2 regions of the Streptomyces sp. BL1 genome follow, and region 1 is predicted to be linked to the other one. Evidence: predicted binding sites of a transcription regulator. Region 1 holds the regulator's gene; the other holds the start of a gene.
The links. The regulator HrcA, encoded in region 1, represses chaperone genes, less so after heat shock. The targets are predictions, from matches to a motif close to TTNGCACTCNGNNNNNCNGAGTGCNAA.

Region 1 (4,382 bases):
TCCCGCACGATCGCCGGGAGATCGTCGACGCCCTCCAGATACTCGACGACGACGCCCTCGATCCGCAGGTCGTCGCCCCACACCTGCTCCACCAGCTCCGCGTCGTGCCGGCCCTCCACGTAGATCCGCCCGGCGCGTGCGACCCGCGCCCGCGCCCCCGGCACGGCGACGGACCCGGACGCCGTACGCCGCGGGCCCGCCTGAGCCGCGCCCTCCTGCGGACGTACGAGCGTCACGGTCTTCCCCTCCAGCAGGAACCCGCGCGGCTCCATGGGGAACACCCGGTGCTTGCCGAAGCGGTCCTCCAGCGTGACCACCGGGCCCTGCGCCGACTTCTCACAGCGGATCACCGCACCGCAGAAGCCGGTCGTCACCTCCTCCACGACCAGCTCGGGGTCGGCGGGCACCTCGGGAACGGCCTGCGGCTTCTTCCACGGCGGCGTCAGATCTGCGTCATATTCACGGCTGCGCATACCGCCATTCTTCACCGGCGTCCCCCGCCAACAGGCAAGGGGCACGCGCGAACAAGGGGCGCGGGGAACGGCGCAGATAAGGGGCGCGGGGAACTGCGCAAACCACAGCGCAAGCCGCACACGCCACACGAACCGCCGCACAAGCACGAAGCGTCAGCCGGCGCGCCGCACCAACTCGTCCCGCTGAGCCCGCACGAAGTCCGCGCCGACAACGGCGCCATGCCCCGGCACATACACCGCGTCCTCGCCGCCCAACTCCAGCAGCCGGTCCAGCGCGTCCGGCCACCGCGCGGGGCTCGCGTCGGAACCCGCCTGCGGCGCACCCGACTCCTCCACCAGATCTCCGCAGAACACCACCGGCGGCGCCCCCTCCGTACCCGGCACCAGCACCACCAGGTCGTACGGCGAGTGCGCGGCCCCCATGGCGACCAGCCGCACCGCGCGTCCGCCCAGGTCCACGCTCAGCTCGTCCGTGACCGGATACCGCGGCACCACCAGCACGTCGAGGGCCTCGGCCACCGCCTCCGGTTCCGCCCCGTGCGCGGCGGCCGAGGCGCGCAGCGCCTCCCGCTCCGCGGAGCTGCCGAGCAGGCCGGCGAGCCCGTCGGCGCCGTACACCCGTGCCCCCGCGAACGCCGCCGTGCCCAGTACGTGGTCGAAGTGCGGATGCGTCAGCACCACGTGCCGCACCGGGAGTCCGGTGAGCTCGCGCAGGCCGGTGCGGATCTCCGCGCCCTCCCGCAGCGAGGCCCCCGTGTCGATCACCAGCAGTCCGTCGGAGCCGGCCACGGCACCGGCCGTCGCATCCCAGTGCGGCAGCCTCCGCCGCCACACGCCGGGGGCCGGCCGCTCCCACCGGGACTGCTCTGCCTCTTCACATCGTGCCGCCATACAACGACGCTATCCGCAGCCGCCCGCTGCGGCGCGATACCGTCGGTCCGGCACGTCGGTCCGGGCCACCTTGCCCCGGCCAGGACGACCGGCCGTACACTGGCTCAGGGGAAGTTGGCACTCCCCCGGTGAGAGTGCCAGAACTGGAAGACCGGAGCAGCGGCCGGACGGGAGGTGCGCCAGATGCTCAACGAACGCAGGCTCGAGGTGCTGCGCGCCATCGTCCAGGACTATGTCGGCACGGAAGAGCCCGTCGGGTCCAAGGCCCTGACGGAGCGGCACAACCTTCAGGTCTCTCCCGCGACGGTGCGGAACGACATGTCCGCACTGGAGGAGGAGGGGTACATCGCCCAGCCGCACACCAGCGCGGGCCGTGTCCCCACCGACAAGGGATACCGCCTCTTCGTCGACAAGCTGGCAGGCGTCAAGCCCCTCTCCTCGCCCGAGCGGCGCGCCATCCAGAATTTCCTGGACGGCGCCGTCGACCTCGACGACGTGGTGGGCCGTACGGTGCGGCTGCTCGCGCAGCTGACCCGGCAGGTCGCCGTCGTCCAGTACCCCTCACTCACCCGCTCGACAGTGCGGCACGTGGAACTGCTGTCACTCGCGCCCGCCCGGCTGATGCTCGTCCTGATCACCGACACCGGACGCGTCGAGCAGCGCCTCATCGACTGCCCGGCCCCCATCGGCGAGGCCACCCTGGCCGACCTGCGGGCCCGGCTGAACAGCCGGGTCGTCGCACAGCGGTTCACGGAAGTGCCCTCGCTGGTGCAGGACATGCCGGAGGCGTTCGACGCGGACGACCGGGGCACCGTCTCGGCCGTCCTGGCGACGCTGCTGGAGACGCTGGTCGAGGAGACGGAGGAACGCCTGATGATCGGCGGCACCTCCAACCTCACGCGCTTCGGCCACGACTTCCCGCTGACCATCCGGCCGGTGCTGGAGGCACTCGAGGAGCAGGTCGTGCTCCTCAAACTGCTCGGCGAGGCAAAGGATCCGGGCATGACCGTACGGATCGGGCATGAGAACGCTCACGAGGGCCTGAGTTCCACATCTGTCGTATCAGTCGGCTACGGTTCGGGCGACGAGGCAGTCGCCAAACTCGGCGTGGTCGGACCGACCCGCATGGATTACCCCGGAACGATGGGAGCTGTACGCGCAGTGGCACGGTACGTCGGACAGATCCTGGCGGAGTCGTAAGTGGCGACGGACTACTACTCGGTCCTCGGCGTTCAGCGCGACGCCTCGCAGGACGAGATCAAGAAGGCTTTCCGCAGGCTGGCGCGCGAGCTGCACCCGGACGTCAATCCGGATGCGGACACCCAGGACCGCTTCAAGGAGATCAACACCGCCTACGAGGTGCTGTCGGATCCGCAGAAGAAGCAGGTCTACGACCTCGGCGGTGACCCGGCCTCCGGCGCCGCGGGCGGCGGAGCGGGCGGCTTCGGCGGCGGCTTCGGCAACTTCTCCGACATCATGGACGCCTTCTTCGGCACCGCCTCGCAGCGCGGCCCGCGCTCGCGCACCCGGCGCGGCCAGGACGCCATGATCCGGCTGGACATCGACCTGGACGAGGCCGCGTTCGGCACGACCAAGGAGATCCAGGTCGACACCGCCGTCGTGTGCAACACCTGCACCGGCGAGGGCGCGGCCCCCGGCACCTCCGCGCAGACCTGCGACATGTGCCGAGGCCGCGGTGAGGTCTCGCAGGTCACCCGGTCCTTCCTGGGCCAGGTCATGACCTCGCGGCCGTGCCCGCAGTGCCAGGGCTTCGGCACCGTCGTGCCGACCCCCTGCCCCGAATGCGCCGGAGACGGGCGCGTCCGGTCGCGGCGCACGCTGACCGTGAAGATCCCGGCCGGCGTCGACAACGGCACCCGCATCCAGCTCGCGGGCGAGGGCGAGGTCGGCCCCGGCGGCGGCCCCGCCGGCGACCTCTACGTCGAGATCCATGAGAACTCGCACCCGGTCTTCCAGCGCCGCGGCGACGACCTGCACTGCACGGTCACCATCCCGATGACGGCCGCGGCCCTCGGCACGAAGGTGCCGCTGGAGACGCTGGACGGCATGGAAGAGGTCGACATCCGGCCCGGCACGCAGTCCGGCCAGTCGGTGCCGCTGCACGAGCGCGGTGTGAAGCACCTGCGCGGCGGCGGCCGAGGCCAGCTCATCGTGCACGTCGAGGTGCTGACCCCGACGGGCCTGGAGGCCGAGGAGGAGGAGCTGCTGCGCCGGCTCGCCAAGATGCGCGGCGAGGAGCGCCCCCAGGGCCAGTTCCAGCCGGGCCAGCAGGGCCTGTTCCACCGCCTCAAGGACGCCTTCAACGGCCGCTGACGAGCGGTTCGTTCCACGCCGAGGGCCCCGGGGACTCCCCGGGGCCCTCGGCGTATTCGCATGCGGCGACCGTGACAGGATGTGGCCATGTCGTCCGCGCTGAGCAAGCTCTCCGAGCTGATCTATCACCCCATCGTGCAGGCACCGATGGCCGGCGGGGTCTCCTGTCCCGAGCTGGCCGCGGCCGTCAGCGAGGCCGGCGGTCTGGGGTCGCTCGCCGCGGGCTACAAGACGCCCGAGGCGATGTACGAGGAGATCAAACAGCTGCGGGGGCTGACCTCCGCGGCGTTCAACGTGAACCTCTTCATGCCGCAGCCGCCCACCAGCGACCCGGCCGCCGTCGAGGTGTACCGCGACCAGCTCGCCGGCGAGGCCGCCTGGTACGAGACGGCGCTCGGCGACACCGACCGTGACGGCGACGACGCGTACGAGGCGAAGCTGGCCATCCTCTTCGACGACCCGGTGCCCGTCGTCTCCTTCCACTTCGGCTGCCCGGTGCGCAGCGTGCTGGAGCGGTTCGCGCGGCTCGGCACCGTCACCGTCGTCACCGTCACCTCAGTCGCCGAGGCCCAGGCCGCCGAGTGGGCCGGCGCCGCGGCCGTCGTCGTCCAGGGCGTCGAGGCCGGCGGCCACCAGGGAACCCACCGCGACGACCCGCACGGCGACGGCCCCGGCAGCAGCTTC
Region 2 (4,382 bases), 890 kb from region 1:
GGATGTCAACGACGGGCAGGTCGTCGACGCGATCAAGCTGCTGGCCCGTACCGAGGGCATCTTCGCGGAGACCGCGGGCGGGGTCACCGTCGGCGTCACCAAGAAGCTGATCGAGGAGGGCGTGCTCGACCCGTCGCTCACCACGGTCGTCCTCAACACCGGCGACGGTCTGAAGACGCTCGACGCGGTCGCGCCGACCACCGGGCCCTCGGCCGTGATCCGTCCGAGCCTGGACGCGTTCCGCGAAGCCGGCCTCGCCTGACCCCCGTACCACTGCAGCACCACCGCATCACCGCACGGAAGGCAGAACTCCCATGAGCGTCAACGTCCGCATCCCGACCATCCTGCGCACCTACACCGACGGCCGGGCCGAGGTGAGCGCCGAGGGCGCCACGCTGTCCGAGGTGCTGGCCGACCTGGAGAAGAACCACACGGGCATCGGCGCGCGCGTCCTGGACGACGAGGGCAAGCTGCGCCGCTTCGTCAACGTCTACGTGAACGACGACGACGTCCGCTTCGAGCAGGGCCTGCAGACCCCCACGCCGGACGGCGTCGGCGTGTCGATCATCCCGGCCGTGGCCGGCGGCTGCTGACCCGCTGTCAGACGGCGGCTGCCGAAAAGCAGCTGAAGCATCAACAGATCGAAAAACTTCGAATCGCCCCCTCCGGGAACACCGGAGGGGGCGATTCCGTGTTTCGGAGCGCGATAGGCTTGTCGTCGCTTCCGCCTCATCCTCCCCAGACGCGCATCGAACGCCCCTGAGATGCGGATGAGTTGTGCGCAAAATTGGTGCGGCATTTGTGGCTTAGGTGCGCTATGCCCGGCCCGACTTGCCCCGCTTTCACGGCACTTGGCCGTAAATTACCGATCGGCCGTCGCACGAATTCTCGTCCGATTGACCTGTTGCAGAGGGCGGCCGTGCAGATACATTCAGCGGCGGTCGACAGGTTCCGGCGCACGCCTCCGCTTGTCCGGAAGTGAGGTCTGACCCGGGTTCGTGAAGTGCGGGCTCGTGCAAGGGCCAGTAATAGGGGAGTTCGGAATGGCTCAGGGCACCGTCAAGTGGTTCAACGCGGAGAAGGGGTACGGCTTCATCGCGGTCGACGGTGGTGCGGACGTGTTCGTCCACTACAGCGCGATCCAGATGGACGGGTACCGCACCCTGGACGAAGGACAGCGGGTCGAGTTCGAGGTCTCGCAGGGTCAGAAGGGACCGCAGGCGGACATGGTCCGCGTGACTGGTTGATCTTCGCAACAGTACGAGGGGGCGTGTCCGCGACAGCGGGCACGCCCCCTCACTGCTGTCCGCCCCCGGCGCCGGCCCTGCGACGGGCGCTGAGGCCTCATGACGGGACGTTGCCACAGCGCTCCGATACGTGAGCGCCTTGCGCCCGCCCGTCGCCCGACCACCGCCCCTGGCGGTGGCCCTGCGACGGGCGCTGAGGCCTCATGACGGGACGTTGCCACAGCGCTCCGATACGTGAGCGCCTTGCGCCCGCCCGTCGCCCGACCACCGCCCCTGGCGGTGGCCCTGCGACGGGCGCTGAGGCCTCATGACGGGACGTTGTCTCAGCGCCCCGAAACGTGAGCACCTTGCACTCAAGGGGGGTGAGTGCTAATCATTGGCGTTGGCAGTCTCCATGGGAGAGTGCCAGGGAAGGACCGGGTCGGTGAGGCCCGCAGGCCGGGTGGGGCAAGGAACCACCAGGCCCGTAGGCCGTCCGTCGCGGGCGCCAGCGCGGTCCGGAGTAATCCACCCCCAGTCCGGGAGGACCACTTCACATGGCCAAGATCATCGCGTTCGATGAGGAAGCGCGGCGCGGCCTCGAGCGCGGGATGAACCAGCTCGCCGACGCCGTCAAGGTGACCCTCGGCCCCAAGGGCCGCAACGTCGTGCTGGAGAAGAAGTGGGGCGCCCCCACGATCACCAACGACGGTGTCTCCATCGCCAAGGAGATCGAGCTCGAGGACTCCTACGAGAAGATCGGCGCCGAGCTGGTCAAGGAGGTCGCCAAGAAGACGGACGACGTCGCCGGTGACGGCACGACGACCGCGACCGTCCTGGCCCAGGCGCTCGTCAAGGAAGGCCTGCGGAACGTTGCCGCCGGTGCCAACCCGATGGCGCTGAAGCGCGGCATCGAGAAGGCCACCGAGGCCGTCTCCGGCGCGCTGCTGGAGCAGGCCAAGGACGTGGAGACCAAGGAGCAGATCGCCTCCACCGCCTCCATCTCGGCCGCCGACTCGCAGATCGGCGAGCTCATCGCCGAGGCGATGGACAAGGTCGGCAAGGAAGGCGTCATCACCGTCGAGGAGTCGCAGACCTTCGGGCTCGAGCTCGAGCTCACCGAGGGCATGCGCTTCGACAAGGGCTACATCTCCGCCTACTTCGCCACCGACATGGAGCGCATGGAGGCGGAGCTCGAGGACCCGTACATCCTCATCGTCAACTCCAAGATCAGCAACGTGAAGGACCTCCTTCCGCTGCTGGAGAAGGTCATGCAGTCCGGCAAGCCGCTGCTGATCATCTCGGAGGACGTCGAGGGCGAGGCCCTGTCGACCCTCGTGGTCAACAAGATCCGTGGCACCTTCAAGTCCGTCGCCGTGAAGGCCCCGGGCTTCGGCGACCGTCGCAAGGCCATGCTCGGCGACATCGCCATCCTCACCGGCGGCCAGGTCATCTCCGAGGAGGTCGGCCTCAAGCTGGAGAACGCCGGTCTGGAGCTGCTCGGCCGCGCCCGCAAGGTCGTCATCACCAAGGACGAGACCACCATCGTCGACGGTGCCGGTGACAGCGAGCAGGTGCAGGGCCGGGTCAACCAGATCCGCGCCGAGATCGAGAACAGCGACTCGGACTACGACCGCGAGAAGCTCCAGGAGCGTCTGGCGAAGCTGGCCGGCGGCGTGGCCGTCATCAAGGCCGGTGCCGCCACCGAGGTCGAGCTCAAGGAGCGCAAGCACCGCATCGAGGACGCCGTTCGCAACGCGAAGGCGGCCGTCGAGGAGGGCATCGTCGCCGGCGGTGGCGTGGCCCTGCTGCAGGCCTCCTCGGTCTTCGAGAAGCTGGAGCTCGAGGGCGACGAGGCGACCGGCGCCAACGCCGTGAAGCTCGCGCTGGAGGCCCCGCTCAAGCAGATCGCCGTCAACGGTGGTCTCGAGGGTGGCGTCATCGTCGAGAAGGTCCGCAACCTGACGGTGGGTCACGGCCTGAACGCCGCCACCGGCGAGTACGTGGACATGATCGCCGAGGGCATCATCGACCCGGCGAAGGTGACGCGCTCCGCGCTGCAGAACGCCGCCTCCATCGCGGCGCTCTTCCTCACCACCGAGGCCGTCATCGCCGACAAGCCGGAGAAGGGCGGCGGCGCCGACGCCGCTGCCGCTGCCGGCGGCATGGGCGGCATGGACTTCTGATCCTTTCCGGATCGGCAGCCCGAGCTGTACGAACCGAGGGCGGCACTCCCCGAGTTGGGGGGTGCCGCCCTCGGTGTTTGTCCGGCGCAGCAGGGGCACTCGCGAACGGGACAGAGCCCGCACGACAAGCGAGAAGAAAGCCCGGGGTGGGCAGACATGTCCGCAGTTGTGATCGTGATTCTGGCAGTGGTGCTCGTCCTCGCCGTTGCCGCAGCCGTGTATGTGCTGCGGGGCAGGAAGGAGAGCCGGAGCGGTCTGAAGCGCCGGTTCGGACCCGAGTACGACAGGGCCCTCGACCGGCACAACGGTGACGCCAGGGCGGCGGAGACCGAACTGTCCGAGCGGGTACGGAGGTTCGGCTCGCTGGAGAGCAGGCCGCTGCCGGCCGAGGAGCGGGAGCAGTACCGGATCCGCTGGGCCGCGGCCCAGCAGCAGTTCGTCGACTCCCCGCAGCAGGCGGTCGTCGAGGTCGACCGGCTGGTGGCCCGGCTCGCGCAGGTGCGCGGCTACCCGGGTGCGGACGAGCCGGAGCACTTCGACGCGCTGTCCGTGCACCACGGCAGCCGGCTGCACGGCTACCGCAAGGTGCGCGAGGCGGCCCGCGGCCGGGCCGGCACCGAGGGGATGCGCGACGCCATGGTGCAGGTCCGCGACCTCTTCGACGCGCTGGCCGACGAGGGCCCCGCGACCTCGCACCGCGCCGCGTCCGACGGCGGCGGCCGTGCCCGTACGCCGGGCCGCCGGCTCGCGGGGCTGGGCAGCGGACGCCGGCAGCACACGGGGCGGAGCACCGCCACGTAACGGCGTCCCGTGACGGCGCCTCGTGAGTGACGGCGCCCGGCCCGTACGCGAACGGCGGGGCGGCACCCGGTGGTTCGGGGTGCCGCCCCGCCGTCCTGTGCGCGCGGGCGCCGTACGGGTCAGACCTCCGAGCGTGCCTTCCGCCCGGCGTCGCCCTCGCTCTCGTCGT

Region 2: the regulator HrcA is predicted to act here: its motif matches at 1,630-1,656, upstream of groL (chaperonin GroEL).

What each region holds. Positions count from the first base shown of each region.
Region 1 is NZ_JBXYWZ010000002.1:5,259,146-5,263,527, forward strand. Features, by position in the region: gene AC3AGO_RS23045 (DUF3097 domain-containing protein) at 1-473, opposite strand, end outside; gene AC3AGO_RS23050 (MBL fold metallo-hydrolase) at 627-1,364, opposite strand; gene hrcA (heat-inducible transcriptional repressor HrcA) at 1,548-2,564, shown strand; gene dnaJ (molecular chaperone DnaJ) at 2,565-3,698, shown strand; gene AC3AGO_RS23065 (nitronate monooxygenase) at 3,786-4,382, shown strand, end outside.
Region 2 is NZ_JBXYWZ010000002.1:4,369,976-4,374,357, forward strand. Features, by position in the region: gene thrC (threonine synthase) at 1-262, shown strand, start outside; gene AC3AGO_RS19320 (MoaD/ThiS family protein) at 315-593, shown strand; gene AC3AGO_RS19325 (cold-shock protein) at 1,044-1,247, shown strand; gene groL (chaperonin GroEL) at 1,784-3,412, shown strand; gene AC3AGO_RS19335 (hypothetical protein) at 3,569-4,213, shown strand; gene AC3AGO_RS19340 (PTS transporter subunit EIIC) at 4,333-4,382, opposite strand, start outside.